3 regions of the Nonomuraea fuscirosea genome follow, and region 1 is predicted to be linked to each of the others. Evidence: riboswitches for the same ligand, from Rfam matches in the RefSeq annotation. Region 1 holds a riboswitch; each other region holds the start of a gene.

Region 1 (10,326 bases):
CTGGAGTTCCTCGGCGGGGCCCGCACCGAGCTGCTCAGGTTCTCCGAGCTGGGGCTCAGGCTGCTCGACCTGCACCAGCCGCGGGACGCGGGCGGGATCACGAGTGACACCGCGCACCCGATCCTGCGCTGCCGGAGCTGCATGTGGCGCTGGCCGTGCCCGACATTTCGCGCCATGTCGGAGTCGTTCGGCGCCACCCGCGACCTGCCGGAGAACGCCTGACCGGCGGTGACGACCGCCGCGCGACGCGCGCACGGCCGGCACGACGACGAACGCGCCTGAACGACGGACACGCGGCCGGTACGACCGCGGGAGCGCGTCCGGCCGGTGGTCAGCCGCCGATCTGGGGCAGGCGGATCTCGAACCGGCACCCCGGCCCGTCGTTGACCACGCCGATCATCCCGTCGTGCGCCTCCACGATCCCCTGCGCGATGGCGAGCCCCAGCCCGGCCCCGCCATCGGCGGTAGGCGTACGCGCGGCCTCCCCCCGGAAAGCCACCTCGAACACCCGGGGCAGGTCCTCCTCGGGGATCCCCCCGCAGCAGTCGGTGACCGACAGGCAGGCCATCCCCTCGTCGTCCACCCCGGCCCTGAGCACCACGCTGCGGTCGGACGGCGTGTGCCTGATGGCGTTGACCACCAGGTTGCCCAGCGCCCGCCCCAGGGCCCCCGCGTCGGCGTCCACGGGCACGGCCGCCGACGCCTCGGCGGTGAGGAGCACCCCCTTGGCCCTGGCGAGCGGCTCGGCGCCGGCCAGAGTGTCGGCGACCAGGTCGGCGAGCCCGATCTTGGCCCGCGAAAGCCGCAGCGCCCCCGCGTGGATCCTGGACAGCTCGAACAGGTCGTCCACCATCCCCGACAGCCGCTCGACCTCCAGCTTGATCTGGCCGTGGTAGCGGGCGACCGTCTCGGGGTCGGACACCACGCCGTCCTCCAGCGCCTCGGCCATGGCCCGCATCCCGGCCAGCGGCGTACGCAGGTCGTGGCTCACCCACGCCACCAGCTCCCGCCTGGCCTCCTCCAGGGCCCGCTCCCGCGCGTACGCCTCCTCCAGGGTGTTGGCGATCGTCTGCAGCTCGGCCGGCAGTCCCTGGGGCGCCACGAACGGCAGGTCGCGTACGGCGGCCATCAGCCTCTTGCTCTCCCCGACCACCCGCTTGGCCAGCACGAACGCCACCCCCAATCCCACGAGTCCCCCCACGGCGACGACGCTGAGCACGAAGTCCTTGATCTCCCCCTCGATGATCATCTTCTGGATGATCGCCACGACGCCCGCCAGCGTGGCCGCCACCGCGACCACCACGACCACGGCCAGCATCACCCCGATCGACCGGGTGCGCAGCCGCCACATCACCCAGACGCCGGCCAGCGCGATCAGCAGCCCGAATCCGGCTGTGACCGCCACCACCATCGGCAACTCCCCGGCCGCCACGGCCGGGGAGGCCGCCGCACGCAGGCCCGCCCCGATCGCCACGACCGGGGCAGCCGCCGCGAGCGCGCCCGCACCGACCATCAGGAGCCCTCCAACGGCTCGTACCGGTATCCGACCCCCCACACCGTGACGATCCTGCGCGGCTCGGTCGGATCGGGCTCGATCTTCTCCCGCAGCCGCCGCACATGGACGGTCACGGTCGAGGAGTCGCCGAACGACCAGCCCCACACCTGGTTGAGCAGCGCCGACCGGCTGAAGGCCTGCCGGGGGTTGCGCATGAGGTAGGCCAGCAGGTCGAACTCCCTGGCCGTCAGCATCACCTCGCCGCCCCGCAGCCGCGCCTCGTGGGCGCCCACGTCCACGACCAGGTCCCCGTCACGCAGCACGCCGGTGCCGCCGGTGACGGAGGCCCCGCGAGCCCGCCGCAGCACCGACTGCACCCGAAGCGCCAGCTCGCGCGGGCTGAACGGCTTGGTCACGTAGTCGTCGGCCCCGGTCTCCAGCCCGACCACCCGGTCGATCTCCTCGCCCAGCGCGGTCAGCATGATCACCGGCACCGGCCAGCGTTCCCTGAGCTTCCTGCACACCTGCAAGCCGTCGATCTTGGGCAGCATCAGGTCGAGCACCATGAGGTCCGGCGGGTTCGCCAGCGCCCTGCGCAGTGCCTCAGCGCCGTCGCCGACGCACTCGACCTCGTGCCCGTCGCGCTCCAGATAGCGCGCCACGACCTCGGAGACCGTGGGATCGTCGTCCACCACCAGGATGCGCGTGTTCACCACTTCACCGTACGGCCACAACCCCAGGAGGCGGCGTTCACGTCATTGGTTCGTAAGCCTCGCAGATCATCCGCCGAGGACGTACGGTTGCCGCATGGGTAAAGTCGTCATGCTCGTCGTCGGGACCTTGCTGGGTCTCTTCGTCCTGTTCAACTTCCTCCTGCCGATGCTGGTAGGCCTGGTCAAGCTGGCCCTGATCGTCGGCGTGGTCGCCCTCGTCGCCTTCATCGCGGTCACCGTCGTGAGCAAGTCCTCCCGCTCACACTGATGCAGTTCCTGTTCGATCCGTGGCTGGTCGGGATCACCATGATGGCGATCCTGCTGCTGGCCGCGTGGGCGGCCACGCTGCTGCCCGTCCTCGGCGGAGAGTCACCGGGCTTCCCGCTGTCCTACGCGCGCCGCACCGCCTTCCAGCGGCAGCGCGATCCTGACGCGGCCGGTCGCCCGCGTCCACGAGCTCCTTAGGCGTGCCCCGCTTCCCGTCAAGCGGGGCTCCCTCCTACGGGTGAGCCCTCGGTTCACGAGACACCCCACAAGGAAACAGGGCTCATGATCGATTCTCTCGTCACGTTCGTCATCGGCATGTCCGGCGGCAGCGCCGCGCTCGGCATCGTGCTGTTCACTCTGGCCGTACGGCTGCTCCTGCTCCCGCTGAACGTGCGCCAGGCCCGCACGATGAAGATCCGCGAACGGCTCGCGCCCAAGCAGAAGGAGTTGCGCAAGCGCTGGAGCCGCAATCCCGAGCGCCTGGCCAAGGAGCTCAACGCCCTCTACGCGAAGGAGGGCAGCTCGCCGTTCGCCGGGATTCTGCCGATGCTGGCGCAGCTGCCGTTCATGTGGCTGATGTTCCGGGTGGCCACGCATCCGACCGCGCTGGCCGGGCACACGTTGCTGGGGGCTCCGCTGGGTCAGCAGGTGGCGGGTATTGTGGCCAATTACGGTCTGGTCAGCGTGCCATTTACGGTCTTTGTACTGGTCATCGCGCTGGTCGTGGCGGTGGCGTGGTGGTCTTCCCGGCTGATCGCGGCGAACGCCGGCCGGCAGGAGGAGATCGCGGGCGTGCGGCCCGAGCTGATGTCGAAGATCACGCGGCTGATGCCGTACGGCTCCGTGCTGGCCGCGCTGGTGCTCCCCCTGGCCGCCGGGCTCTATCTGCTCGTCTCGACGGCGTGGGCCACCGGTGAGCGCGCAGTGCTCGCTAGCCGGCCTCTCTGAGTGCCGCCACCTGCCCGTTCACCGTCTGGCTCGGGGCGGGCAGGATGGCCCAGACCGTCGTCGTGTCACCGTCGTGCCTGACCCCCCAGCTCTCCGCCACGTATTCCACGATGCCGAGCCCCCGGCCCCCGAGCGATGACAGTGTCGGGCGGCCCGCGCGCGGCTCGGTCGCCGCACCTCCGTCACTCACCGCCACCTCTACGTGATCGTCGCTTCGCAGCCACGCCACTCTCACCATGCCGGACGGCAGCGGGTGCGCGTGGCGCAGCGCGTTGCTCAGCAACTCGCTCACCACGAGCACCGCGTCGTCGATCGCGGCGGTGAAGACCCCACTGTCCTGCAGATCTGTGCTCAGACGCTGGCGGGCGACGGCGACGCTGGACGGCGCGTACGGTAGCAGCACCACGCTCGACACACCCACCTCCCCGTTACCTGTGCCCCCCGCGGGAACACTCCCCGGTACGACCGAAATGCCCCGTTACTCGATCCCAGAAACCGCATTGCGATCACAGCTTGTACTCATTGGACGATAGATCAGCTCAACCGTGACCACCTCGTTACCGCATCGGTGTGTCGGATCCGATAGGGGAAGCGCATCGCAGCACGAGTCGCATCCTGGTGCCCCCTTCCGGTCGCGGATGAGCGCTCACATCTCCTCCCTGTGCTCGGGCGAGGCTGCGGACGATGTAGAGACCGAGCCCCACTCCACCAAACCGTCTCCGGTCGCCGCTGTCCACCTGGACGAAGCGCTCAAAGATCCGCTCCCGGTCAGGCGGGGCGATACCGACTCCCTCGTCGTCCACGACGACCACCACGTTGTCGTCCTCGTCCGGCCAGGCGGCCACGCTGATGAGCCCGCCCTTCGGCGAGTACTTGAAGGCGTTCTCCAGCAACTGGCCGAGGATGATGTCCGTGGCCAGCGGATCGCCGAAGACGGGCGGCAGCCCCTCGGCGATGTCCACCTCCACCCGGTGCTTGTCCGACAGCGCCGGCAGGCCCAGCGTGGCCGCGTCGATCCGCTCGGCCAGATCGACCTTCTCGATCCGCACCTTGAGCTCGTCGGCCCCCGCCCTGGCCCCCAGCAGCAGGTGGTCCATGAGCTCACCTAACGACCTGGAGCGCTCGGCGATCGTGTGCACCGCGGCCCGGCGCTCGGGGTCGGCCATCTTGTCCCAGCGCGCGTCCAGCGTGCTGGCGAAGCCCCGCACGATCGTGATCGGCGTCCGCAGCTCGTGGCTGGTCGTGGCCAGGAACAGGTCCTTGGCCTCCTCCAGCTCCTTGGCCGAGGTGACGTCGCGGAAGTCGACGACCACCTCGCCCGTCTCCTCGATCTGCGCGCTCACCACGTCCAGCCACCTGCCGTTCTCCATCTGGAAGGTGACCTTCTCGCCGGGCTTGGGCATGGGGAACGGCGGCGGCGCGCCGATGACGGACTCGGGGGCCAGCGCGGTCAGCCCGGCCGCTGCGGGGTTCCAGCGCACCACCAGGCCGTCCTGGTCGAGCACGGCGATGCCGTCGGCGCTGGCGTCGAAGACGGCCCGCTCGTGCGCCCGCTGGCGTACCGCCTCCTGATAGGCCACCGCGTTGCCGACGGCGATGCCCGCGTGCCCGGCCAGCAGCTCCAGCAGCTCCAGCTCCAGGTGGCCGGGGTTACGCCGGGCGAAGAGCGCGTACAGCGCGCCGTACGGCCGCCCGCCCACGGCGGCCAGGCCCAGCGCGATCGTGTGCAGGCCGCGCAGCCGGGCCCACACCAGGTCGCCGAGCCCGTCGGACTCCAGCATCACGGTCTTGCCGGTGCGTAAGAGCTGATCCACCAGGCTCGTGCGCAGGTCGGTGGTGGTGCCCCTGATCGAGTCGGGCAGCTGGTACGTGCTCACCAGCCGCAGCCGGTCACCCTCGATGAGCACGAACCCGCCGGCGTCCGCCCCGGTCAGCTCGGTGAGGTTGGCCGAGATCCGGTCGAGCACGGCCGACAGCTCCAGCTCGGAGTTGATGTCGCCGACCACGTCGGTGAGCCGGCGCACGAGCCTGGCCCGGCGCGCCATCCGGTTCCTGGCCAGCTCGTCGGCCCGCGCCGGGTGGTAGACGCACACGTAGCCGCCCACGGCGCTGCCCAGCCGCAGCGCGCTGATGTCGACCCGCAGGTCGAGCAGGGCGCCGTCGCTGTGCAGCCGCTTGGTGCGCAGCGACACCGGCTCCCCGGTGCGGACGCGCTCCAGGACGGCGTTGTGCTCGGCGGTCAGCTCGCCGGGCACGATCGGCGCCCTGCGCCCCAGCACCTCCTCGGCCGCCCAGCCGAACACGCGCTCGGCGGCGGCGTTCCAGACCAGGACGCTCTGGTCCCGGTCGAGCGCCACGACGGCGTTGGGCGAGCTGTCCAGCGCCGCGCGAGCGATCTCATCGTCACTACCGGCCCATTCGTCCCCCACTACTCCATAGTGCACGTGGCGCGGTGGGTGCGTCGGGCGATCCGTCCGATACGCTGCGGTCACGGTGATTCCGGCGGGTGGAGGTTGAGGGTATGTCGAGCAACGATCTCGATGCCCTGCTGCGTGTGACCTCTAGCACCTATCGAGGTGATACGCCGCCCGACATCGCTTTCGGCACCTATGACGGGGCTGTGGGCCGGTTGGTGCTGGCCGTGACGGGCAAGGGCGTCGCGGCGTGCAGCTTCGAGGCGGAGAACGACGTCTTCGAGCTGGTCAGCAGGCATGTGGGCAGCTTCATCGGGCCCGACGCGCGACGGCTCGACCCGGTCCGCAGAGAGCTGGACGCCTACTTCTCCGGGCGGCTGCGCGCGTTCACGCTGCCGGTGGACCTGGCGCTGGCGACGCCGTTCGCGCGCACGGTGCTGCAGAAGACGATGGCCGTCCCCTACGGCACGACCACGACGCTGGAGGAGATCGGCCAGAGCATCGGCCGGCCGCGCGCGCTGCGGGCGATCGGCAACGCGCTGTCCTCCAACCCCGTCTGCGTGATCGTGCCCTGCCACCGGGTGGTGCGCGAGGACGGCGCGCTCGGCGACTACGCCGGCGGGTCCGTCGCCAAGCAGCACCTGCTCAACGTCGAACAGCGGGCCGCCGCAGCGCCAGGCCGATGAGCAGCGTGACGAGCGCGGCCACCAAGGCCCCGCCGAGCGCGCCGTTCATCCAGGTCTGCCGGGTGAAGCCGATGGCCTCGCGCAGGCTCGTCCAGAGCCCGTCCCACGCCTCGACCGTCGGCGTCGAGGTGGTCAGCCAGTAGGCCGCGAAGCCGAGCGCCCACGGCACCAGCATCGACCAGCGTGAGGGCGCGTCCTGCGCGGTGTTCCAGCTCTCGCCGCGGCGCAGCACGAAGTAGTCCACGGCGAGGACGGCGAACATCGGCACGAACACCGCCCCGATCACGCCCAGGAACGCGCCGTAGGACGTGACGTCGACCAGCAGCGCGATCACCACGGTGAGCACGCCGATGAGGACGGAGAAGACGCGCCGGTCCATCCGCGGCAGCAGGTTCTGCAGCGAGACGGTGGTCGAGTAGACGTTGGCGAAGGACTGGTCGGTCTCGCGCAGGACCAGGATGCCGAAGAACAGCGCGCCCAGCGGCATCGCCACGAACGGGCTGAACACCGAGGTCCCGTCGGCCTGCACCTGGGCGACCCCCGCCATCGCCACCGCGTAGACGCCCAGCCCGAGGCAGGCGACCTGGGCCAGGGTGTAGCCGCCGACCACGCCGGTGAAGGCGGCCCTGCTGGAGCGCGAGTGGCGGGCGAAGTCCGCGGCCATGGGAACCCAGGACACCGACAGCGCGATCACGTAGTCGACCGCGGCGGGGAAGGCCGTCCACGTCCCGCCGGTCTGCGGCGGCGCCTCGCGCAGGAAGAACACGGTGAACCAGATCATCGCGATGATCACGCCGACGGTGACGTACCGGCGCAGCAGCCGGATCGAGCCGAGCGGCCAGATGCTCAGCGCGGTGGTCAGCACCCCGGCCACGATCACCCACACCTGGTACGGCACCGAGCCGAAGATCGCCGTGGCGCCCTTGGCGATCACCCACAGCTCGAAGGCGCCCCAGCCGAGCATCTGCACGATGTTCAGCACCGTCGGCACGTAGGAGATTTTGGCGCCGAACAGGCCGCGCAGCAGCACCATGGCCGGCTGCCCCGTACGCGTGCCGGGGATCGCGGACAGGCCGACCATGGCGGTGCCGATGAGGCTGCCCACCACCGTGGCCACGAGCGCGGCGCCCAGGGTGAGCGGGGCGCCGCCCAGTGGGTTGATCAGGAACAGGGCGCCGGAGAAGCCGAGGAGGCTCACTCCGAGATTCGCCCAGAGCGCACCCTGATCGAGCACGCCCAGGGTCTTCGGGGGCTCGCCTTCGAGGGTCAGCGGAACTTCTTCGACGCCGTGCGACATCGCACACTCCCTACGCCGGCATTATCCGGACAGGTTCCGGCGGTCGGCAGCGGAACGTGCTGCCCTCTCAGCCCGGCGACCCCGAGCTCCCGCGACAATCTGTAGTTTGCGCCCTCATCATGCCTCAATGGCGGCAGAACCGCCATAGTGGGCGACTTGCTGCCCTACCCCCGATTCAGGCGACGAACGGCTCCTGCCCCGTCTCGCTCACCATCGGCCGGCGGGCGAACTCCCACGACTGCATGCCGCCGCCGACGTTGATCGCCTCGCGCCCGAGCTGGTTGAGCCAGGCCGTGACCTGCATCGACCGGCCGCCCACGCGGCAGACGACGTAGACGGTCGTGTCGGCGGGAACCTCGTCGACCCGGCCCTGAATCTGGGTCATGGGGATGTGCACGGCCTGCGGCGCGTGCCCCGCCACCCATTCGTCCTGCTCACGGACGTCGAGCAGGTAGGCATCGGCGGGAACGGCGTTGGCCTCGATCTCGGGAACGGTCATGCCTCCATCATCTCGCGTCGCTGGTCGTAGGCGGCACGCGCCGCGGCGATCTCCTGCTGGTGCGCCTCGGTCCACGTGACCAGGGACTTGATGGTCTCGTGCAGGGTACGGCCGAGCGGCGTCAGCGCGTAGTCGACCCGGGGCGGGACCACGGGGTGGACCGTGCGGCTGACCAGGCCGTCGCGTTCGAGCTGGCGCAGGGTGACGCTGAGCATGCGCTGGCTGACGCCGTCGATCTCGCGGCGCAGCTGGGTGAAGCGCAGGCTCTCGCAGTCGAGCAGGGCGATCACCAGCAGCGACCACTTGTCCGCGATGCGGTCGAGGATCTGCCGGACCTCGCAGTCCTCGCGGGTGTCCCACTGCCGAACGTCGTAGTCGTCCATGGTGCCTTCGCGGTAACCGAGTGATTCGAAAGTGCCGTCTTCCATCGTCTCCCATGGTGACTCATGATGTGACCGGTTACAAGAAATAACCGATATGCAGAGAAGTAACCGGGGGTCTGAGATGTCCGTGCCTGCCCGATCGTGGGGTGTGCTGATCGTTCTGTGCGGTGCCATCTTTCTCGAAGGCATCGACGTGGCCATGCTGAACATCGCCCTTCCGGCCATCAGGGCCGACCTCGGGCTGTCCACGGGCATGCTGAGCGGGGTCGTGAGCGCGTACGTGCTCGGTTACGGCGGTTTCATGCTGCTCGGCGGCCGGGCGGCCGACCTGCTGGGACGGCGGCGGATGTTCCTGCTCTGGCTGGTGGTGTTCCTGGTCTTCTCCGGGCTCGGCGGCTTCGCGGACGAGGGCTGGGTGCTGCTGCTGGCCAGGTTCGTCACGGGGGTGGCCGCCGCGTTCCTGACGCCCGCCGGGCTCTCGCTGATCACCACGACCTTTCCCGAGGGCAGGCTGCGCAACCAGGCCCTGCTCATCTACGCGGGCACGGCGGCGGGCGGCTTCGCGCTCGGGCTCGTGGCCGGCGGCCTGCTGACCGCGATCGGCTGGCGCTGGGTGTTCTTCGCGCCCGTGCTGATGTCGCTGCTCATCCTGATCGCCGCCGTCCCCCTGATCAGGGAGCCGGTCCGGGAGGACCGTCCGGCGGGCGGCTTCGACGTGATGGGCGCGGTGACGATCACGGGCGCGATGATGCTCCTGGCCTATGGCGTCGTACGTCTGGAGCACCCGGCCGACGGCTGGCCCCTCACGGTGGCGGCCTTCGCCGGCGGCCTGGCCCTGGTGGCGGCCTTCACCGCCGTCGAGCGCCGGTCGGCCAGCCCGCTCGTCCGGCTCGGCCTGCTGCGCTCGGCCACGCTGATCCGCGCCAACGTGATGGCCGTCCTGCTCACGGCCTCGTTCTTCGGCTTCCAGTTCCTGGTCACGATCTACCTCCAGGAACTGCGCGGGTGGTCGACCATCCAGACCGGCCTGGCCCTGCTGGCGGCGGCCGTCGACGTGGTGATCGCCCCGGTGCTCACCCCCTGGCTGGTCAACCGATTCGGCAGCGCCAGGGTCGTGCTCGGCGGCCTGCTGTCGGGCCTGCTGGCCTACGCGTTGTTCCTGGGCGTGGGGCTCGACTGGACGTACGCGGCCATGCTGCCCTCCATGCTGCTCATCGGCCTGATGTTCGCCTTCGTCTACGGCCCGGTGACCATCGTGGCCACGGACGGGGTGGCCGAGCACGAGCAGGGGCTGGCCGGCGGGCTGATCAACTCCTCGTTCCAGTTCGGGGCGGCGCTGGGCCTGTCGATGGTGACCGCGGTCAACGTGGCCGCCCTGGGCGGCGGCACGGACCCCGAGGCCGGGCTGGCCGCGATGCGCACGGCGCTGCTGGTGCCCGTCACGGCCACGCTGCTGGGCGCGCTGGTCGCCGTGAGCGCTCTGCGCCCCCGGACGAGAGACCGCGCCCTCAGCGCCGCCTGAGCCCGCGGGGCCGGCTCCGCCACCCGGGCACGCGGTCAATGGCCAGGCGGCTATTTGAGCAGTTTGGACAGGCGGCGGTCGGCCAGCGGCTTGCCGCCCGTC
Region 2 (10,326 bases), 2.0 Mb from region 1:
TTGCTCGACGTGGCGCGGATGCCGACGTTCGCCGACGGGCAGTCGGCCGTGTGCTGGAGCACCGGGCTGGAGGTCGGGATCAACCGGACGATGAAGGTGGGGGCCTTGATCGGGCGGGGGAGCGGGGAGGCCATGCAGTTGGCGTTCAGGGGGCAGGGGTTCGTGTTGGTGCAGGCCAGTGAAGGGGCTCCTGTGCCGGCTCCGTCCGCTTGAGCGCCAGGCCCGCCGAGCCGGTTGGACAGCTAATTAGCTAATTGCCATAATGGCTTAGTGATGGACGTCGACCTGATCAAGGCGCTGGCCAACGACAAGAGGCTGCTGATCCTGGAGTGGTTGCGCGATCCCGTGCGTCACTTCCCGCCGCAGCGCGACGGCGATCTCGTACGGGACGGCGTCTGTTCGCTGTTCATCGCCGAGAAGCTGGGCGTGAGCCAGCCGACCTGCGGCGAGCACCTCAAGGTGCTGGCCAAGGCGGGGCTGGTTCGCGGCACCAAGATCAGGCAGTGGGTGTTCTACCAGCGCGACGAGGAGCGGATCGCCGCGGCGAAGGAGTTGTTGAGCGGTGAATGGTGAGCCGAACGGCGCCTACGAGCGCCTGATCGCCGACATGGACGCCGGCGGGGCGCGCTACCGGGTGATCGAGCACGCGCCCGAGGGCCGGACCGAGCTGGTCAGCGCCCTGCGCGGGCACGATGTGGCGCAGGCCGCCAAGTGCCTGATCGTGATGGTCAAGGTGGGCAAGAAGCAGACGCGCCACGTGCTGGCCGTCGTTCCCGGTGACGCCCGGCTCGATCTGCAGGCCGTCAAGGCGCTGCACGACGGCACGTACGTCTCCTTCGCCGGCAAGGAGAAGGCTGAGGAGCTGGCGGGGAGCGTGAGCGGGACGGTGCTGCCGTTCAGCTACGACCCGAGGCTCGAACTGGTCGCCGATCCGTCGCTGCTGGACCATCCCGAGTTGTACTTCAACGCGGGGCGGCTCGATCGTTCCGTGGCGTTGGCGACCGATGATTATGTGCGGCTGGCGGCCCCGTGGATGGCTAACATCACCGCCACGTAGTTCGGGGTCAGGCTGTGCAGCTGGGCACGGGGGCGGTGTTGGTGCCGGTCCAGGAGGCGAGGAAGCCGAACGCCGTCGACGCCCCCGGCGCGAGCTGCCCGTTCCACCCCGCGTTCCGTACCGTCACCGAGGACCCGTTCGCGCTCAGCGTCCCGCCCCACAGCTGCGTGATCCGCTGACCGTCGGCGAACGTCCACGCCACCGTCCAGGCGCTGACCGGCGCGGTGCCGGTGTTCCTGACGGTGACCTCGGCCTGGAAGCCGCCCTGCCACTGGCCGGTGCCCTGGTACGTGGCAGCGCACCCTCCAGAGGGCGGCGGCGAGACAGAGGTGCCCAGGGCCTCCACCAGAGCGGGGTACCACTTGTCGGACATCTTCTGGTCGCCCGCCGCGTTCGGATGCACCCCGTCGTACGTGTCGCTGCCGGTGCTGAAGCCCGTCCACTGGTCCACCACCGTGATCGGCGACTGCGGGGTGGTCGTGGCGGCGGCCCAGGCGGGGATGGCGTTGTTGAAGGTCACGGCGCGCTGGGCGCAGTCGGCGCAGCTGGAGGGGTTCATGGGGATGATCTTGGCGACGAGGATCTTCATGGCCGGGTTGCTCGCCCGCATCTGGTTCACCATCGTGGTGAACGCGCCGAGGATCGTCGCGGGGGCGATGTTGCTCCACACGTCGTTGGTGCCGAAGTGCATGAGCACCACGTCCGGCCGGGTGGCGGCGAGCCAGCCGGTCAGCAAGCCCTGGTTCGCCACATTGGTGGCCAGGTAGCCGCCGTGCCCCTCGTTGTCGCCGTCGTGCGCCACCCCGCAGCCCTGGGGCGGCAGGGTGCCGACGAAGTCCACGTTCGTGTGGCCGGTGCTCTGGAGGCGGTTCCACAGCAGGGCGCGCCAGCAGCCGGGGGAGCCGGTGATCGAGTCGCCCAGAGGCATGATCCTGATGGGGGCGGCGCTCGCCGTGGCCGTGGTGGCGAACAACACCGCCGCGGCCAGCGTCACCATCGCGGCCAGCACGGAGCCGATCCTGCGCATCGTCCGCTCTCCCGTCGTCAGCCTGCGCAGATCGTAGGACCGCGGGCCGCGCGCCGGGAAGGACGACGATCAGGACAGAAGCCTGACCTGGGGGTACGGATGTAAGTTTCAGCCGCGGACCACCGCGATGGGGCTGGGCGTGTGGTGCAGGAGGGCCTGGCTGATCGAGCCGAGCAACATCCCCGCGAGCTGCCCATGACCACGCGACCCCACCACCAGCAGGTCGGCGCCGGCGGCCGCCTCGCGGAGCACCTCGACCGGATGGCCGTGGACGACCTCCTCCACCACCTCGACGCCGGGATGCCGCTCCCGGTGCTCGGTCAGCGATTCCTTGAGCCGGTGCAGCGTGTCCTGCTCGCTGCCGCGGTCGGCCGGTGGGAAGCCGCCGGCCTGCGGCCAGGCCCACGCCTGGACGGCACGCAGCCTGGCCCCGCGCAGCTCGGCCTCGGTGAAGGCGAACTCCAGGGCCCGCCCGGCGCTGGGCGAGCCGTCGGTGCCGGCGACGATCTCGCCCCGGGTGAGCGAGGGGCGTTCGTGGACGAGGACGACGTTCGTCCGCGTGTGCGCCGCGACGCCGTACGCGACGGATCCGACGAGCAGGCCGCGCACGCCGCCGATGCCGCTGCTGCCCACGACCAGCAGCTCGGCCTCCTCGGAGGCCTTGATCAACGCGGTACGGGGATCGCCCGGCAGCAGCACGGCCTCCACCGGGACCTGCGGTGACTCCCGCAGGGCCCGGTCGCGGGCCGCCGCGAGCACGGTGTCGGCGCCCTCGCGCATCCACCGGGCGACCTCGGCGTAACGTACGGTGTCCTCCTCGCACACCCACTTGGGCACGGCGTGCGCCACGGTCAGCGGCGATCCGCGCAGCGCGGCCTCGGCGGCGGCCCAGCCGGCGGCCTCCAGGCCGGCGCGTGAGCCGTCCACCCCCACGATGATCACTGGTTCAGCTCCTCAGGACAGCGCGTAGCACTCGACCTCGGCGCGGCGGAACGAGATCCCCTTCGCTTGGGAGTCACGGACGCAGGCGCGCTCGGACTTGCTGAGCCGCAGCGTGCCGCAGACGGTCACGCCGGAGTAGGTGCGGCAGTCGAGTCGCCTGTCGGTGGTGCCGACGCGGTACATCTCCCTGACCGCGGCCCGGCACTTGGCCTTGCCCGTGTCGGCGTAGCGGCACTGGGCGATGAGAGTGTCGTACTGTTCCTGGCCGACTTCGTGCTGGTCCATGCCGTCTCCGGCGGCTGCGGTGGCGCCGGACGCGGCCATCACGACGAGTAGTCCTGCGACAGCAGCGAATCTCTTCATGTTCCCCCTGATGGGGACCGTACCGCTCAGGGCGATCGTCAAACCTCTGCGCCAGGTTTCGGGTGGGGGCGGGCGTGGGTACGATCATCGCCGTCCAACGCGGGAGCCCGGTGTGGACCGGGCTGAGAGGACGGCTGACAGCCGCCGACCGCCAGAACCTGCTCCGGGTAATGCCGGCGAAGGGAGTTTGCGCGATGAGCAGCGCGCGCTTTTCCAAGATCTACTCCGGTGACCTCCGTGTGCCGATGCGGCAGGTCCGGCTCTCCGACGGCTCGGCGGTGACGTTGTACGACACCTCGGGCCCCTACACCGACCCGTCCTTCGAGCCCGACCCGCGGCGTGGGCTGCCGCGCCTGCGCGAGTCGTGGATCGAGGCGCGGCGTGCGGCAGGTGAGCCGGTCACGCAGGTCGGCTGCGCCCGGCGCGGGCTGGTGACCAGGGAGATGGAGTTCGTGGCCGTGCGTGAGGGGGTGAGCGCCGAGTTCGTCCGGCAGGAGGTCGCGGCGGGCCGGGCCATCATCCCGGCGAACGTCAACCATCCCGAGTCCGAGCCGATGATCATCGGCCGGGCGTTCCTGGTCAAGATCAACGCGAATATCGGCAACTCCGCCGTCACCTCCTCCATCGAGGAGGAGGTGGAGAAGATGACCTGGGCCACCCGGTGGGGCGCCGACACGATCATGGATCTGTCGACCGGTGACGACATCCACGAGACCCGCGAGTGGATCCTGCGCAATTCGCCGGTTCCGGTCGGCACCGTGCCGATCTACCAGGCGCTGGAGAAGGTCAAGGGCCGGCCGGAGCTGCTGTCGTGGGAGGTCTACCGCGACACGCTGATCGAGCAGTGCGAGCAGGGCGTCGACTACGTGACCGTGCACGCGGGCGTGCGGCTGTCGTACGTGCCGCTCACCGCCACACGCAAGACGGGGATCGTCTCGCGCGGCGGCTCGATCATGGCGGCCTGGTGCCTCGCGCACCACCGCGAGAGCTTCCTGTACGAGAACTTCGCCGAGATGTGCGAGATCCTGGCCGGCTACGACGTGTCGTTCTCGCTCGGTGACGGGTTGCGGCCGGGATCGATCGCCGACGCCAACGACGAGGCCCAGTTTGCCGAACTGCGCACGCTGGGGGAGCTGACCGGCATCGCGCGCGAGCACGACGTCCAGGTGATGATCGAGGGGCCTGGTCACGTGCCCATGCACAAGATCAAGGAGAACGTCGACCTGCAGCGCGAGCTCTGCGACGACGCGCCCTTCTACACTCTGGGCCCGCTGGTGACCGACGTCGCCCCCGGCTACGACCACATCACCTCGGGCATCGGGGCCGCCATGATCGGCTGGTTCGGCACCGCCATGCTCTGCTACGTCACCCCCAAGGAGCACCTCGGCCTGCCCGACAAGGACGACGTCAAGACCGGCGTGATCACGTACAAGATCGCCGCTCATGCCGCCGACCTGGCCAAGGGGCATCCGCGGGCGCAGGAGTGGGACGACGCGCTGTCCGACGCGCGCTTCGAGTTCCGCTGGGAGGACCAGTTCGACCTCTCGCTCGACCCCGACACCGCCCGCGCCTTCCACGACGAGACGCTGCCGGCGGCGCCGGCCAAGACCGCGCACTTCTGCTCGATGTGCGGGCCCAAGTTCTGCTCGATGCGGATAAGTCATGACATCAGGCAGGCGGGTTTCGAGGAGAAGGCAGCCGAGTTCAGGAGGCTCGGCGGCAACCTCTACGTGGAGTGATGATTTGTCCAATGTCCGAAAACCCGGGCCGGCCTGAGGCCTGGACAAAGATCGGCTGAGGGTCCGCTCTTCTGGTGGCAACGTGGCAGTTGTGCCCGGCGCGACATGCGGCCGGGGTTCCCATGACCACCAGAAGAGGGGATTCTCATGTCCTTCAGTGCTCGTATGGCCGGTCTGCGCAACCGTGCGGCGGTCGTCGCCGCGGCCTCCGTCGTCGCCGCCGGTCTGGGAGCGGGGCTCGGCGCCGCTCCGGCCGCGGCGGACGTCCATCGGGGGGTGGCCGGGTGTTTCGCCTGGTCCTGGGGCGACGGGAACACCTCGGTGACCGTCTACTGGCACAACCGGTGCAAGACCCGGCACAAGCTCACCATCAAGTACAGCCTCAGCTGGACGACCAAGACCTACACCGCGAAGGTCGGCGGCGACGGCAAGGGACACAAGAGGTTCCAGACCGCCTCGATCGTGTCCATCAAGGACTCGGGCCGGGTCTAACCCGGCAGGGTCTCCCCGCCGATGGGGGCCAGGACCTCGCCGGTGTAGTACGACGACAGCCGGTTGGAGGCGAAGAACACGTACGAGGGGGCGATCTCGTCGGGATCGGCGGCTCGCCCCATCGGCACCTGTTCGCCGAACGATTCCACCTTCTCCTCGGGGAAGGTGGCCGGGATCAGCGGCGTCCACACCGGCCCCGGTGCGACGGCGTTGATCCTGATGCCGCGATCGACCAGGTTCTGCGCCATGGCGTAGGTGAAGGCGTTGATCGCGCCCTTGGTGGCGGAGTAGTCGATGAGCGTCTTGTTGCCGCGCAGGCCGTTGATCGACGAGGTGTTGACGATCGCGCCGCCCTTGCCCATGTGGGCGAGCGCGGCCTTCGTGACGCGGAAGTAGCTGTGGATGTTGACCGCGAACGTGTGCTCCCACTGCTCGTCCGACAGCTCTTCGAGGCCGTCCACCGGCTCCTGGTAGGCCACGTTGTTCACCAGGACGTCCAGGCCGCCCAGCTCGGAGACGGCCTGCTCGACGACCGAGGCGCAGTGGGCGCGGTCGCCGAGGTCGCCCGGCAGCAGCACGCAGCGCCGCCCGGCCGCCTCGATCAGCGAGGAGGTGTGGGCGGCGTCCTCGTGCTCGCTCAGGTACGCGATCGCGACGTCGGCCCCCTCCTTGGCGAAGGCCACCGCGACCGCCCGGCCGATGCCCGAGTCACCGCCGGTGACGAGGGCCTTCTTGCCGTCCAGCAGGCCGCGGCCTGCGTAGTCGCGCATCTCGTCACGCGGCTGCGGCGACATCTCGCCGCTCCGGCCCGGGTACGGCTGGCTCTGGGGTGGTGGTGTCTGCGACATGCCCTCCGGCCTGCCCTTGATCGGGTATGGGTAACGCCAGGGGCCGGCTATCTGACGAAACCCTCCGACCGCAGCCAGTCGCGGGCGACCAGCACGGGCACGTCGCCGTCCACGTCCACCTGGGCGTTGAGCTTCCTGATCACGTCGTCGGTGAGCTTGGGGCTGATGGGGGCGAAGACGCGGGCGATCTCCGGATGGGCCTTGGCCACCTGGCTGCGGATGGTCACGGCCGCGTTGTACTGCGGGAAGAAGTGCTTGTCGTCCTCCAGCAGCACCAGGTTGAGCGCGTCGATCCGGCCGTCCGTGGTGGTGATCATGCCGAGCGCGCACTGGCCGGCCGCGATCGCGTTGTAGAGCACGCCGGTCGACATGCGGCGCACGTTGCTGCGGGGGACGTCCTTGCCGTACTCGAGGCCGTAGCCCTTGAGCATGCCGAGGAAGCCGTCGTCGCGGCCGAAGGTCTCGTGGTCGACGCAGAAGGTGCGCTGGGCGACGGGGATCTTCGTCATGTCGGAGATCGTCTTCAGGCCGTACTTCTCGGCCGTGGCGCGGGTGGCGCCCATCGAGTAGCTGTTGTTCAGCGGGGCGGGCGGGAGCCAGACGATGCCGTTCTCGCGCAGGTCGAGGTCGCGTACGGCTTCGTACTGCTTCTCGGCGTCGGGGATCGCCTCCGACTGGCCGAGGTAGGTGATCCAGCCGGTGCCGGTGTACTCCCACATCAGGTCGGCGTCGCCGCGGGTCAGCGAGGTGCGGGCGTTGACGCTGCCCTGCACGTTCGTCTGGTCGATCACGTCCGCACCGGCGGCGGTGAGCGCGACCACCGCGATCTTGCCGAGCACGAGCTGCTCGGTGAACTCCTTGGACGTCACCCGCACCTTGACGCCTTCGAGAGAGGGGATCGGGCGGATGCCGCCCGGCTCGATCGGCGGCACGAACGACGACGCGGGGCGCAGCCCGCACGCCGTGACCGCGACGATCACGACCAGCAGGGCCATCGCGACGGCGCGAGCCCTCATGACAGGCCCTTCGGCGCCAGGTAGCGCTGGGCGAGGCCGCCCAGCCAGTCGATGATGAGCGCCAGCACGGCGATCAGCACGCATCCGGTGACGAGGATCAGGTTGCGCTGCGTGCTCACGCCCGTGGTGATCAGGTCGCCGAGCCCGCCGGAGCCGATGAACGCCGCGATGCCCGCCGTGCCCACGTTCAGCACCAGCGTGGTCCGTACGCCCGACAGGATGACCGGCGCCGCCATCGGCAGCTCCACCTTGAACAGCACCCCCGCCGCCGACATGCCGATGCCCCGCCCCGCGTCGGTCAGCCGCGGATCGACCTGGTCGAGGCCGACCATCGTGTTGCGCAGCGTCGGCAGCAGGCTGTAGGCGAACAACGCCGCCACCGCCGTCCAGAAGCCGATCTGGAACACCACCGCCAGCAGCACCACGAGCCCCACCGCCGGGGTCGCCTGCCCCACGTTGACCAGGGCCAGCACGTACGGCGTCGCCCGGCGCAGGCCGCGCCGGGTGAGCAGCACGCCCAGCGGCAGCGCCACCAGGAGCACCAGCACGGTGGAGAAGAAGACGAGCTGGATGTGCTCCCACGTGCGGCGGAGCAGGAACGGCAGGTTGAGCGAGCCGCGTTCGATGCTGTCGAGCGGCGCCAGCTGCGTGTAGACGACCATCGCGACGCCCACGGCCAGGTAGCCCAGCAGGGGCAGGAAGACGTGCCACGACCGGCCGATCTCCGGCTCTGGAGTCGTGGCCTCCCTGGCGGCGGCGCTGTCGACCGTCACTGCGCCTCGACCCTGCGCAGCCGCCGCTCCCGCTCGCGGGCCTTGATCGCGGCGATCGCGTTCTGCACCGTCGCCAGCGAGAGCGAGCCCGCGTACGCCTGCCGCCGGCCCACCACGGGGACGTTGTCGGTGTCGGCGTTGAGCAGCTCTTCCAGGGCGTCCTGCAAGGTCATGCGGTGGCTGATGGTGCCCGTGATCGCGTCGCCGGTGGCGCCGACCGGGCCCTCGCGTCCTTCGAGATGGTCCCGGCCGATCCATCGGAGCGGGCGGCGCATGCCGTCGGTGATCAGCGCGTAGCCGCGTCCGTCGCGTTCGATGTCGGCCCGCAGCTCCTGGGCGTCGGCGTCCTCGGAGGCGTAGAGGACCTGGTCGAGCTCGATGTCGCCCACCTTGGTCAGGCGCAGCAGCCGCATGGAGGAGCCGGCGCCGAGGAACTGCTCGACGTAGTCGTTCGCCGGGTTGGTGAGGATCTCGGCAGGTCTGGCGTACTGCACGATGTGGCCCGGCCGCTGCATGACCGCGATGTGGTCGCCGATCTTGAGCGCCTCGTCCACGTCGTGGGTGACGAAGACGATCGTCTTGGCCAGGTCGTCCTGGAGACGGAGCAGCTCGTCCTGGAGACGTTCGCGGCTGATGGGGTCGAGGGCGCCGAACGGCTCGTCCATGAGCAGCACGGGCGGGTCGGCCGCCAGCGCCCTGGCCACGCCGACGCGCTGCTGCTGGCCGCCGGACAGGCGGCGCGGGTAGGTGTCGCGGTAGGTGCCGGGCTCCAGGCCGACCAGTTCGAGCAGTTCGTCCACGCGCTCGGCGATGCGCTGCTTGTCCCAGCCGAGCATCTTGGGCACCTGCGCGATGTTGGCCGCCACGGTCATGTGGGGGAACAGCCCGGCCTGCTGGATCACGTAGCCGATGTGGCGGCGCAGCCGGTCGGGGTCGATGCCGCGGGAGTTCTGGCCGCCGATGAGGATGTCGCCCGACGTGGGCTCGATCAGGCGGTTGATCATGCGCATGGTCGTGGTCTTGCCGCAGCCAGAGGGGCCGAGCAGGACGACGATCTCGCCGGCCGGGATGTCGAGGTCGAGCTCGCGCACGGCCGGTTCGCCGCCGCCCGGGAACGCCTTGGTCACCTTCCGCAGCTCGATCGGCACGCCGCTGGTGGGCTGGTCAGCCACGAGCGCCTCCCATCGCGGCCCGGCGTTCGCCGGGGGTGGTGAATCGGCCGAGCAGCACGAACGCGGCGTCGAAGAGCAGCGCCAGGATCGCCACCCCGATCGTCCCCGTCAGCGCGGAGTTGACCGCGTTCGCGCCGCCCAGCCGGGCCAGGCCCGAGAAGATCTGCTCACCCAGCCCCGGGCCCGAGACGTAGGCGGCGACCGCGCCGATGCCCATGGCCAGCTGTGTGGAGACCCTGATGCCGGTGAGGATCACCGGCCAGGCCAGCGGCAGCTCGATCCTGGTCAGCAGCCGGCGGCGGCTCATGCCGATGCCGCGGGCCGCGTCCACCAGCAGCGGGTCGACGCCCTGCAGGCCGACGATGGTGTTGCGGATGATGGGCAGCAGCGCGTACACGACGATCGCCGTCACGCTCGGCGCCACGCCCAGGCCGAGCGGCGGGATCAGCAGGCCCAGCAGGGCCAGCGACGGGATCGTGAACAGCACGCCCGCGATGGTCGTGGCGAGCGCCGAAGGTCTGGGACGGCGGTAGGCCGCCACGCCGATGAGCACGCCCAGGACGGCCGCTATCAGGACGCATTGGGCCACCATGCTGGCGTGCTGGACCGTTTCGAAGAGGATGAGGTCCCACCGATCCCCGACGTATTCCCACAGGCTCATCCCTTAGAACTTAACCCGACTTGTCAACCTCAAACGCCACAGACGTCACTTCTGTCACGTTCGGCGGGGTCGTGTCGTTACGGCCTCACCGGGTCAGATCGGCGGTGAAGTGGGCCATGGTGGCCAGCCAGCGGTCCGGGTCCTCGGCCTTGCGGCGGGCCATGTCGGCGACCTCGGGGTGCGGGAAGATGTGGAAGCGCTCGGCGGCCAGGCCGTCGATGACCGCCGTGGCCACG
Region 3 (10,326 bases), 4.2 Mb from region 1:
TTTCGCGGAATTGCGTGATTCATCCCCCGATGGGGCGGTGACCGAACCGCAAATTGTCGGTTTCGCGTACGGTTTCCGCGGCGCGCCCGGCCAGTGGTGGCACGACGTCGTCTGGCGCGGCCTGGCCGACCGGCTGGGCCAGGAGGCGGCCGACGCCTGGATGGGGTACGCGTTCGAGCTGGCCGAGATCCACGTGCACCCCGACTGGCACGGCAAGGGCATCGGCCGCGCCATGATCACCACGCTGTGCGCGGGCCGCCGCGAGCGCTCGGCCATCCTGTCCACCCACGACCAGCCCACGGCCGCCCGCCACCTCTACGCCAGCATGGGCTTCACCGACCTGCTGACGCGCTTCGTCTTCCCCGGCGGGCACGAGGAGTACGCGATCGCCGGTCGCCCGCTCCCGCTCACCTGAAGTCGCGCACGTGACCCGTGGTTTACCAGGCATGACGCGGGGCAGAAACTAGTCACGGAAAGTGATCGACCCTTTACCGATTGTCCGGTGTCCCCTGCCCGTCACCCGCCCGGTCCCCCTGCGGGCGGGTGGCGGGCCCGCACGTCCGGCGGTCGCGGTGATCAGCGGCATTCGCGTGTCGGTGGCGATCTCTATCATGCTGCCCAGAGATCATTCGCATCGTTGGGGGGTCGGGCCGTGGAGCGTCAGTTCGTCAGGATCGTCGAAGGCCCGTTCGCCGGCTGCGACGCGGAGCTCGTCTCCGCGGACGGCCCGCGGCTGACGGCCCGCGTGCCGGTCTCCGGCCGGCAGACGACGGTCGTCCTCCACCGCGACCAGGTCGAGCGCCCCGACGACGTTCCCGTGCGGTGGCCGGGCGAGGCGGAGGACGACCGGCAGGACCTCGCGGTGCTGCGCGAGCGGACAGCCGCCCAGTACGACGAACTCGCCCACGTGAAGCGGTTCGACTTCTTCCTCGAACGCGCCGGCCTCCCCACGGAGGATCCGGCCCGGGAGTGGGAGGCCTACACCGCGTCGTGCGCCGAGATCGACGACCAGGTGCGGCGGCGGAAGGCGGCGGCGCTGGAGGCGTTCGACCAGGAGATCGCTCCCCTGCCGGCCGCCGAGGCGAGCCGGCGGGTGGCGGCCGACCCGGGCCGCTGGCTGCCCGCCGAGGCCGCCATGGCGGAGCGCCGGTCACGGTTCCCGGGCATCGACGGCCCCACTGCCGAGCAACGTCTGCAGGCGGCGATCTTCGGCGCGTCCGATCCCGCGCCGGCGCCGCGCGAACGGGCCCGCCATCGGCGGGCCGCCGCACGTTCGGCCGCCGAACTGCGCGACTACGCGGTGTGGAGGGCGGCGAACCGGCCACGCGAGGTGGGCGAACGGGCGAGGCCGGCCGCCCTCGCCCAGGTGGAGCGCGAACGCGCCGTGGTCGAGGACCGCTTCGCCCGCGACTGGGGATTCGGGTTGCCCGGCTCGATCTTCCGGTTCCGGGCCTTCCTGCTGTCCCTGTGCCCGGCCGGAAAACGGGCCCTCGACGAGCTGGAACTGGCCCCGTACGGGATCATGGACCTGTTCACCGATCCCGGACGCGGCACCCAGGCCGGCATCGACGTGCGCGTGCACGGCCGCTACTACCGTGACCCGCCCGAATTCGTCACCTTCATGCACGGCGGCACCGACGGGCTGCACTTCGGGCTCTGGTACGACGACGGCCGCACCTGCGCCGGCGTCGCCTCCTACTACAACAACGACGGTGGCGGCGTGGGCCTGCCCTCGGGCACTCCTCTTGAGGCCGTCCGGCGCAGGCTCGAATGGGGATGGCGTGACCTCGAAGACGAGGACGACGAGCCGGCCGGCCCCCTGGACCCTGATCTGGCCGCGCGACGGCACCGGCTACGGCTCCTGCGCGAGGTGCTGATGACCTTCGAGACCGGCGACCGCGACGAACAGGGAAAGGACTACCACGACGCCTACGGGCCCTCCCCCGAGGTGTGCGAGCGGGGGGCTCCTGATCGGCTGGAGACCCTCGACGGCGGCGGGGCACTCGTCGACGGTGACACCGCGATCGAGCGCGGCCGGCAGCGGCCGTGGAGCGGCTACGACTTCTGCACGACCTTGCAGAAGGAGCTGACCGGCGACCCGGCCGCCCGCGACGCCCTCGTCGCCGAAGCCCACCACCGCCACCGCGATCTGCCCCGGGTGCACGTCCTGGAAACGACCTGACGCCGCGCACCGTCCCCAGGCGGCCTGTCCTCAGGCAGCTCGCGCTCAGGCGGACAGCGGGATGCGCTCCAGCCGCTGGAACACCTCGCGCGACGCGCTCGACCGGTTGAACGTGATGAAGTGGATCCCCGGCGCGCCCTCGTCGAGCAGCCGCTGGCACAGCTCCGCGCCGTGGTCGATGCCGAGCCGCCGCACCGCCGCGGGATCGTCCTTGACCGCCTCGAACCTGGCCGCCACGTCCGGCGGGAACGGCGCCCCCGACAGCTGCTCGGAGCGGGCGATCGTGCTCATCTGGGTGACCGGCATGATGCACGGGATGATCGGCGTGTCACAGCCCCGGGCCGCCACCCGGTCACGCAGCCGCAGGTAGTCGTCGGCCTGGAAGAACATCTGCGTGATCGCGTAGTCGGCCCCGGCCCGGCACTTGCGGACGAAGTATTCGGTGTCGGATTCGATGGAGGGCGAACGCGGATGCTTGTAGGGGAAGGCGGCCACCCCGACGCAGAAGTCGCCCGCCTGGCGGATCAGGCGGACCAGCTCCTCGGCGTAGAGCACGCCCTCGGGATGCTGCACCCACTCGGCCGACGGGTCGCCGGGAGGATCGCCGCGGACGGCCAGGATGTTGCGCACGCCGGCGTCGGCGAAGCGCCCCACGAGGTGGCGCAGCTCGCGGATGGAGTGGTCGACCGCGGTGAAGTGCGCCACCGGCGTGAGCGTGGTGTCGTGGGCGATCCGCTCGACGATGTCGACCGTGCGGTCGCGGGTGGAGCCGCCCGCGCCGTACGTCACCGAGACGAACGTGGGCCGCAGCGACTCCAGCTCCCTGATCGCCCGCCACAACTGCCGGGCCCCCTCGTCGGTCTTCGGCGGGAAGAACTCGAAGGAGAACGACCGGCCACCGGCGGCGAGCATGTCGCGGACGGTGGGAACACGATCGGGCCTTACGGAGGGTCGACCAAGAGCCATGCCCACAAGATTAGCGCCACATCTCGCAGACCTGCCGGTCAGACAGACACCCTGGAGATCCGCACCCTCGCTTCCGGCCACTAGTCTCATGGACATGACCACTGACGCAGCCGGCCTGGAGATCCTGCGCGCGCAGGTCGAGCGCGCCCTCGGAGAGTTCGTCGAACGGCAGCTGCCCGACGGCGGCGACCCCGAGTTCGCGCCGCTGCGCGAGGCGGCCGACAAACTGCTGTCCGGCGGCAAACGGCTGCGGCCGGCGTTCTGCTACTGGGGCTGGCGCGGCGCCGGCGGCACCGACGTGCCCGGCATCTTCACCGCCGCCGCCTCGCTGGAGCTGCTGCAGGCCAGCGCGCTGGTGCACGACGACGTGATGGACAAGAGCGACCTGCGCCGGGGCATGCCGTCCGCGCACCGCCGCTTCCAGGCGATGCACGAGAACTCTGGCTGGCACGGGTCGGCGCAGCAGTTCGGCGAGGGCGCGGCGATCCTGCTGGGCAACCTGCTGCTGATCTGGTCGGGCGAGATGTGGCGGGCCTGCGGGCTGCCGCGCGAGTCGCTGGAGGCGGCTCAGCCCGTCCACGACCACATGCGCACCGAGCTGATGTGCGGCCAGTATCTCGACCTGCTGGAGCAGGCGCACGGGGAGAACTCGTTCGAGTCGGCGCTGCGGGTGGCGCTGTACAAGAGCGGAAAATACTCGGTGGAGCAGCCGCTCAGGCTGGGCCTCGCGCTGGCCGGGCGGGAGCTGGCGCCGTGGATGGACGAGCTGTGCGCCGGTTTCGGGCAGCGGGTCGGGATCGCGTTCCAGCTGCGTGACGACATCCTCGGGGTCTTCGGCGACCCGGCGCAGACGGGCAAGCCCGCCGGCGACGACCTGCGGGAGGGCAAGCGGACGATGCTCGTGGCTCGCACCCTGGCCGCGGCCTCGCCCGCCGAGGCCGGCAGCGTGCGCCGGCTGCTCGGCGATCCCGCGCTGGACGAGCGCGGGGTCGAGACGCTGCGGCAGATCATCGACGACACCGGGGCGCTGCGGGAGTGCGAGGACCTGATCGGCGACTACCTGGGCGAGGCGCTGGCGGCGCTCGACTCGGCCCCGGTCACGGCGCAGGCGCGCGCCGCGCTCACCGACCTGGCCATCGCCGCCACATCCCGCAAGACCTGACGACCAGCCCGCCGGCCCGCCGGCCGACCAACCGACCAAGCGGTCAGCAGGCCACCTGCCGGCCTGCGCCGGTCAGCCGGTCGCCCGCCGGTCGTCAGGCTGTCGAGAGGCGCTTGGCGAACTCGGCGGCGGCCGCGCCCGGGTCGTCGGCGTCGGTGATCGCGCGTACGACCACCACCCGGCTCACCCCGTGGGACATCACCTCGTCCAGGTTGGCGAGATCGATGCCGCCGATCCCGAACCACGGCCGCGAGGTGCCCAGCGACGCCGCGTGCCGCAGCAGCGGCGGGCCGGGAGCGGGACGGCCGGGCTTGGTCGGCGTGGGCCAGACGGGGCCGCAGCAGAAGTAGTCGACGCCCTCCTCCACGGCCGCGGCGGAAGCCTCGGCGGCGGAGTGGGTGGACCGTCCGATGACGATGTCGTCGCCGAGTATCTCTCGCGCGACCGTCACAGGAAGGTCGTCCTGCCCCAGGTGGAGCACGTCGGGCCGGGCGGCGTACGCGACGTCCGCCCGGTCGTTGACGGCCAGCAGTTTGCCGTGCCGGTCGCAGGCGTCGCGGAAGACCTCGAGGAGCGCGAGTTCTTCGCGCGCCTCCAGGTTCTTCTCCCGCAGCTGGATGATGTCCACGCCGCCGGCCAGCACCGTGTCGAGGAACTCCGCCAGATCGCCGCGGTCGCGGCGGCCGTCTGTGCAGAGATAGAGGCGCGCGTCAGAAACCGAGGGCTTGGGCACGCCGCTTGACCTCGGTATGACGGCCGGCCCTGATCGCCTCGATGGGCGATCCTGGCAGCGACTCGTCGGGGGTGAAGAGCCAGCGCAGCGACTCGACGTCGTCGTAGCCGGCATCCTGCAACACGGTCAGGGTGCCTGGCAGGCCCTTCATCACGTCCTTTCCGTCGAGGAACACCGCGGGCACCTGTGGCCCGCCGCCGCCCCGGCGTACGCCGAGGAGCTTGTGGTCCTTCAGGAGTTGCTTGGCCCGCCCGATCGAAAGGTCAAGGCGCGTAGCCACTTCGGGGAGCGTGAGCCACTCGTCTACGAGCTGGTCGGTCTCCCGGTCGATCTGTGCAACAGAAAGCGTCACGAAACCACAACTACCACATGGCGTGCTTGCTCAAACAACACAATCCCGTAGAGAGACTTGTGGATCTACCAGGCGCTCCGTGTCCAGGCGGTGGCCGGCGTCGATGATCCGCCGCCCCTGTACGAGGTCGCGCGGCCGGTCCACGGCCAGCACGGCGGCCAGGGTGTCGTCCGCGGTGAGCCAGACGGCCGACCATTTGCCCTCGGGCTCGCCCCGGTAGACGAGCCGTTCGCCCGCCGGATGATGGCCGGCGTACTGGATCATGTGGCCGAACTGCTCGGACCAGAAGTAGGGCACCGGGTCGTAGACCGCCTCCTCCCCCAGCAGCGTCGCGGCGGCGACGTCGGGGGCGTTGAGCGCGGTGTCCCAGTGTTCCACCCTGAGCCTGGTGCCCCAGCGGCGCGACCACCAGGCGGCGCAGTCGCCCACGGCGACGGTGCCCGGCAGCGAGGCGCGCAGGTGCTCGTCGGTGACGACGCCGTTGTGCAGGTCGATGTCGGCGTCGGCCAGCCACCCGACGGCGGGGCGCACGCCGATGCCGGTGACGACCACGTGGGCCTCGACGAACTCGCCGCCCACCAGCCGCACGCCGCCCTCGTCGACGGCGTCCACCATGGCGCCGAGGCGCAGGTCGATGCCGTCGTACCAGGGCACGGTGCGCGCGCCGATCTCGGCGCCGACGGCGGTGGTCAGCGGGGCCGGCGCGCTCTCGATGACCGTCACCTCGCATCCGGCGCGGCGGGCCGCGGTGGCCACCTCGGCGCCGATCCAGCCGGCGCCGATGATCGCGACGCGGGCGCCGGGGACGAGCACGGCACGCAGCTCGTGAGCGTCGTCGAGGGTGCGCAGCACGTGCTGGAGGCCGTCGCCCGGCAGCCTGATCGGCTCGGCGCCGGTGGCGATGACCAGGCCGTCGTAGCCGATCTCGCCCTCGGTGGTCTCCACGACGCCGGCCCGCAGCGACTTCGCGCTGACGCCCGGCCAGAAGTCGACCTCCAGGGCCTCGAGGTCGGTGTCGACGAAGCTCGTGTCGGCGTCGCCCTTCAGCACGGCCTTCGACAGGGGCGGGCGGTCGTAGGGCCGATGACGCTCCTCGCCCATCAGCGTGATCCGGCCGCCGAATCCGCGCCCTCGCAGGGCCTCGACCGTACGCAGCCCGGCCAGGCCCGCTCCCACCACCACGACATGGTTCACGTTCATGACCATAACGGGGGCGGTGCGCGGCCGCCGCACCGAGGCCGTAGGCTGTGCACGTAAGACGCGCGGGAGTCCGGCCGTTCACCGGGCTGAGAGGAAGGCTGCTACGGGCCTTCGACCGCAAGACACCTGATCCGGATCATGCCGGCGAAGGGAGCGCAGGTGGATGTGATCGTGGGCGGCGGGGTCGTCGGCCTCTCCGTGGCGTGGCGGCTGGCCCGCGCGGGGCGGCAGGTCACCGTGGTCGATCCGGCGCCCGGGCGGGGCGCCTCCTATGCCGCGGCGGGGATGCTGGCCCCGGTCAGCGAGGTGACCTACACCGAGGCGCCGCTGCTGCGGCTCGGAGTGGCGTCGCTGCGCCGCTGGCCCGCCTTCGCCGCCGAACTCACCGAGGACGCCGGGCTCGCCGGCTCGAAACCAGGTGAAGATCGCGATGCCGGGCCGGGCGCCGGTGCCGGGCGCGCGAGCCCGGGGTCGGGCGCCGGTATCGGGCTCGCCGGTGACGGCGCGGCGGGCGGCGATCCGCTCGCGCTGGATCTGCGCTCCGAGGGGACCCTTGACGTCGCGTTCGGGGCCGACGACCTGGCGGCGCTGGACGAGCTGGCGGCGTTCATGGACAAACTCGGGCTGCCGGTCGAGCGGCTCACCGGGCGCGAATGCCGCCGCCTGGAGCCCATGCTGGCCCCGTCCGTGCGTGGCGGGCTGCTCGCGCCCGGCGACGCCTGGGTGGATCCGCGCCGGGTGACGGCGGCGCTGCTGACCGCGCTGGAGCGGCGCGGCGCCGAGGTGGTGCGGGCCCGCGTCACCGAGCTGCTGCGTGAAGGCGACCGGGTCACCGGGGTACGCCTCGCGCCGCCGGAGCCGTACGGGACCGGAAATGGCGGGACCGGGAACGGCTGGACCGGGAACGGCGGCGGGCACGGCGGCGGGCACGGTGAGGTCAGACCGGGCGCCAGGACGGAGACCGGAGCGTGCACCACGGCCGGCGCCAGGACGGGCAGCAGGGCGGCGACCGGAGCGGAGACCCGGGCGGAGACCAGCGCGGACATCAGGGCCGAGCGGGTGATCCTGACCGCCGGGGCGTGGAGCGGCGAGCTGGCCGAGGTGCCGGTGCGGCCGGTCAAGGGTCAGATCATGCGGCTGCGGTCGCCGCAGCCGCTGCTGAGCCGGTGCGTACGCGGCACCGTGCACGGCTCATCGGTCTACCTGGTCCCCCGGGGCGACGGCGAGCTGGTGGTCGGCGCCACCCAGGAGGAGATGGGCTTCGACACCAGGGTCACCGCCGGCGGGCTGTACGAGCTGCTGCGCGACGCCAGGGAGCTGGTTCCCGGCATCACGGAGCTGGAGGTCGCCGACGTGGTGGCGGGGCTGCGGCCGGGCACGCCGGACAACCTGCCGGTCATCGGCCCCAGCGGGACGCCGGGGCTGACGTTCGCGACCGGGCACCACCGGGGTGGAGTGCTGCTCGCCCCGCTCACGACGGCCATCCTGCTGGGCGAGGAGGGCGAGCTGGCGGCGCTGTGCTCGCCGGAGAGATTTCAGGGAATTTCATGATCGTTACCATCAACGGGGCCGCGCACGAGGTGGCCGACGGCACCACCGTGGCGCAGGCCGTACAGACATTGACCTCGGCCACCACCGGCGTGGCCGTGGCCCTGAACGACGAGGTGGTCACCCGCAGCGCCTGGGAGACGACGGCGCTCGGCGACAGTGACCGCGTGGAGATCCTGACGGCGGTGCAAGGTGGATGATCTGATCATCGCCGGGGAGAAGTTCTCCTCCCGGCTCATCATGGGAACCGGCGGCGCGCCCTCGCTGGAGGTGCTGGACCAGGCGCTCGCCGCGTCGGGCACCGAGCTGACCACGGTGGCGATGCGGCGGCTCGACCCGGGCTCGCGCGGCTCCGTGCTCGACGTGCTGCGCCGGCGCGACATCAAGGTGCTGCCCAACACGGCGGGCTGCTTCACCGCGGGCGAGGCCGTGCTGACGGCCCGGCTGGCCAGGGAGGCGCTGGGCACGGACTGGGTCAAGCTGGAGGTCATCGCCGACGAGCGGACCCTGCTGCCCGACCCGATCGAGACGTTCGACGCGGCCGAGCGGCTGGTGGCCGACGGGTTCGTGGTGCTGCCGTACATCGGGGACGATCCGGCCCTGGCCCGGCGGCTCGAGCAGGCCGGGTGCGCGGCCGTGATGCCTCTGGGCGCGCCGATCGGCTCGGGGCTGGGCATCCGCAACCCGCACAGCATCGAGCTGATCGTGGAGGCCGCCTCCGTCCCGGTGATCCTCGACGCGGGCATCGGCACGGCCAGCGACGCCGCGCTGGCGATGGAGCTGGGCTGCGACGCGGTGCTCCTGGCCACGGCCGTCACCAGGGCGCAGCGGCCCGACCTCATGGCGGCGGCCATGAAGGGCGCGGTCGCGGCCGGGCGGCTGGCCCGCCAGGCGGGGCGCATCCCCCGCCGCCGCTACGCCGAGGCCTCCTCCCCGACGACTCCGTAGGCCACGAGCCGACGTCCCCGTAACCCCGCCAGCCGACGTCCCGTAACCCATGAGCCGACGCCGCCGAACCCGCCCGGCCGGGTTCGGCGGGGCCTCGCGACGAGAGCGGGGCCCCGCGACGAGAAACGTCTCCGCATCGGTTTCGGGCGGTGGGGCCCTGCCAGTGGCAAAACGCCCGTAAACTCAGCGGGGTGGATACGACGACTGCGGACCCCCTGGTCGGACGGCTCCTCGATGGGCGCTACCGCATCGAGAGCCGAATCGCCCGGGGCGGTATGGCGACCGTCTACCTCGCGCTGGACATCCGGCTCGACCGGACGGTGGCGCTGAAGGTCATGCACCGCTCGCTCGCCGAGGACCCGGCGTTCGTCAGAAGGTTCATCGGCGAGGCGAAGTCGGTCGCCAGCCTCTCCCATCCCAATGTGGTGCACGTCTTCGACCAGGGCACCGACAACGACGTCGTCTACCTGTCGATGGAATACGTCCCCGGCCGCACGCTGCGCGACATCCTGCGCGAGCGCGGCAGGCTGCCCGCCCGCGAGGCGCTGGAGCTGCTGATCCCGGTGCTGGCCGCGCTCGGCGCCGCCCACCAGGCCGGGCTGGTGCACCGCGACGTCAAGCCGGAGAACGTCCTCATGACCGACGACGGCCGGGTCAAGGTCGTCGACTTCGGCCTGGCCAGGGCGATCGAGGCGACCAACCAGACCCGTACCGGCGTGATGATCGGCACGATCGGCTACATGGCGCCCGAGCAGGTCACCACGGGCGCCGCCGACGTGCGCAGCGACGTCTACGCGGCGGGCATCATGCTGTTCGAGCTGGTCACGGGGCAGCAGCCGTACGACGGCGAGACGCCGATGTCGGTGGCCTACCGGCACGTGCACGACACCGTGCCCGCGCCGTCCTCGGTGACGCCCGAGGTGCCGCCGCTGGTCGACACGCTGGTGGCGCACGCGACCGCCCGCGAGCCGCAGGACCGGCCGGCCGACGCGACGGCCATGCTGGTCGCCGCGGTGGACGCGCACCGGATGCTGCCGCGCACGACGACCCCGCCGGGCTCGGGCCCGATGGCGCCGGGCGTGAACCCGACGACGGTCTACGCCCATCCGGCGGGCGGGCCGGTCACGGGCGCGCGCTCGATGCCGCAGGCCGCGCCGGCGCACACGATGATCCAGCCGCGGGCGGCGGAGGAGCCGCGGCGGCGCGGGTTCCGGCCCAGCTGGTTCCTGGTGGCG

What was found. Region 1 has a riboswitch for thiamine pyrophosphate ahead of OIE67_RS48330 (purine-cytosine permease family protein). Riboswitches for the same ligand answer to the same signal wherever they lie in the genome.
Region 2: linked by a shared signal. The riboswitch ahead of thiC (phosphomethylpyrimidine synthase ThiC) and the one ahead of OIE67_RS48330 (purine-cytosine permease family protein) in region 1 are both predicted to bind thiamine pyrophosphate.
Region 3: linked by a shared signal. The riboswitch ahead of OIE67_RS28600 (FAD-dependent oxidoreductase) and the one ahead of OIE67_RS48330 (purine-cytosine permease family protein) in region 1 are both predicted to bind thiamine pyrophosphate.

The regions. Positions count from the first base shown of each region.
Region 1 covers NZ_CP109074.1:10,501,695-10,512,020, reverse strand. The annotation lists gene OIE67_RS48375 (hypothetical protein) at 1-222, shown strand, start outside; gene OIE67_RS48370 (sensor histidine kinase) at 332-1,513, opposite strand; gene OIE67_RS48365 (response regulator transcription factor) at 1,513-2,208, opposite strand; gene OIE67_RS48360 (hypothetical protein) at 2,303-2,476, shown strand; gene OIE67_RS48355 (DUF6412 domain-containing protein) at 2,476-2,673, shown strand; gene OIE67_RS48350 (YidC/Oxa1 family membrane protein insertase) at 2,758-3,423, shown strand; gene OIE67_RS48345 (ATP-binding protein) at 3,407-3,829, opposite strand; gene OIE67_RS48340 (sensor histidine kinase) at 3,981-5,852, opposite strand; gene OIE67_RS48335 (methylated-DNA--[protein]-cysteine S-methyltransferase) at 5,945-6,523, shown strand; gene OIE67_RS48330 (purine-cytosine permease family protein) at 6,483-7,820, opposite strand; TPP riboswitch at 7,811-7,923, opposite strand; gene OIE67_RS48325 (rhodanese-like domain-containing protein) at 7,996-8,319, opposite strand; gene OIE67_RS48320 (winged helix-turn-helix transcriptional regulator) at 8,316-8,747, opposite strand; gene OIE67_RS48315 (MFS transporter) at 8,851-10,224, shown strand; gene OIE67_RS48310 (Fpg/Nei family DNA glycosylase) at 10,275-10,326, opposite strand, start outside.
Region 2 covers NZ_CP109074.1:8,511,086-8,521,411, reverse strand. The annotation lists gene OIE67_RS38715 (AIM24 family protein) at 1-213, shown strand, start outside; gene OIE67_RS38710 (ArsR/SmtB family transcription factor) at 274-573, shown strand; gene OIE67_RS38705 (YbaK/prolyl-tRNA synthetase associated domain-containing protein) at 563-1,057, shown strand; gene OIE67_RS38700 (cellulose binding domain-containing protein) at 1,065-2,084, opposite strand; gene OIE67_RS38695 (universal stress protein) at 2,193-3,026, opposite strand; gene OIE67_RS38690 (hypothetical protein) at 3,039-3,389, opposite strand; TPP riboswitch at 3,479-3,591, shown strand; gene thiC (phosphomethylpyrimidine synthase ThiC) at 3,584-5,128, shown strand; gene OIE67_RS38680 (hypothetical protein) at 5,276-5,620, shown strand; gene OIE67_RS38675 (SDR family oxidoreductase) at 5,617-6,468, opposite strand; gene OIE67_RS38670 (glycine betaine ABC transporter substrate-binding protein) at 6,516-7,484, opposite strand; gene OIE67_RS38665 (ABC transporter permease) at 7,481-8,257, opposite strand; gene OIE67_RS38660 (ABC transporter ATP-binding protein) at 8,254-9,429, opposite strand; gene OIE67_RS38655 (ABC transporter permease) at 9,422-10,090, opposite strand; gene OIE67_RS38650 (SDR family oxidoreductase) at 10,176-10,326, opposite strand, start outside.
Region 3 covers NZ_CP109074.1:6,268,324-6,278,649, forward strand. The annotation lists gene OIE67_RS28565 (GNAT family N-acetyltransferase) at 38-415, shown strand; gene OIE67_RS28570 (KOW domain-containing RNA-binding protein) at 653-2,182, shown strand; gene metF (methylenetetrahydrofolate reductase [NAD(P)H]) at 2,228-3,094, opposite strand; gene OIE67_RS28580 (polyprenyl synthetase family protein) at 3,243-4,310, shown strand; gene thiE (thiamine phosphate synthase) at 4,405-5,043, opposite strand; gene OIE67_RS28590 (Rv2175c family DNA-binding protein) at 5,021-5,395, opposite strand; gene OIE67_RS28595 (NAD(P)/FAD-dependent oxidoreductase) at 5,426-6,589, opposite strand; TPP riboswitch at 6,648-6,765, shown strand; gene OIE67_RS28600 (FAD-dependent oxidoreductase) at 6,755-8,146, shown strand; gene thiS (sulfur carrier protein ThiS) at 8,143-8,343, shown strand; gene OIE67_RS28610 (thiazole synthase) at 8,336-9,091, shown strand; gene pknB (Stk1 family PASTA domain-containing Ser/Thr kinase) at 9,283-10,326, shown strand, end outside.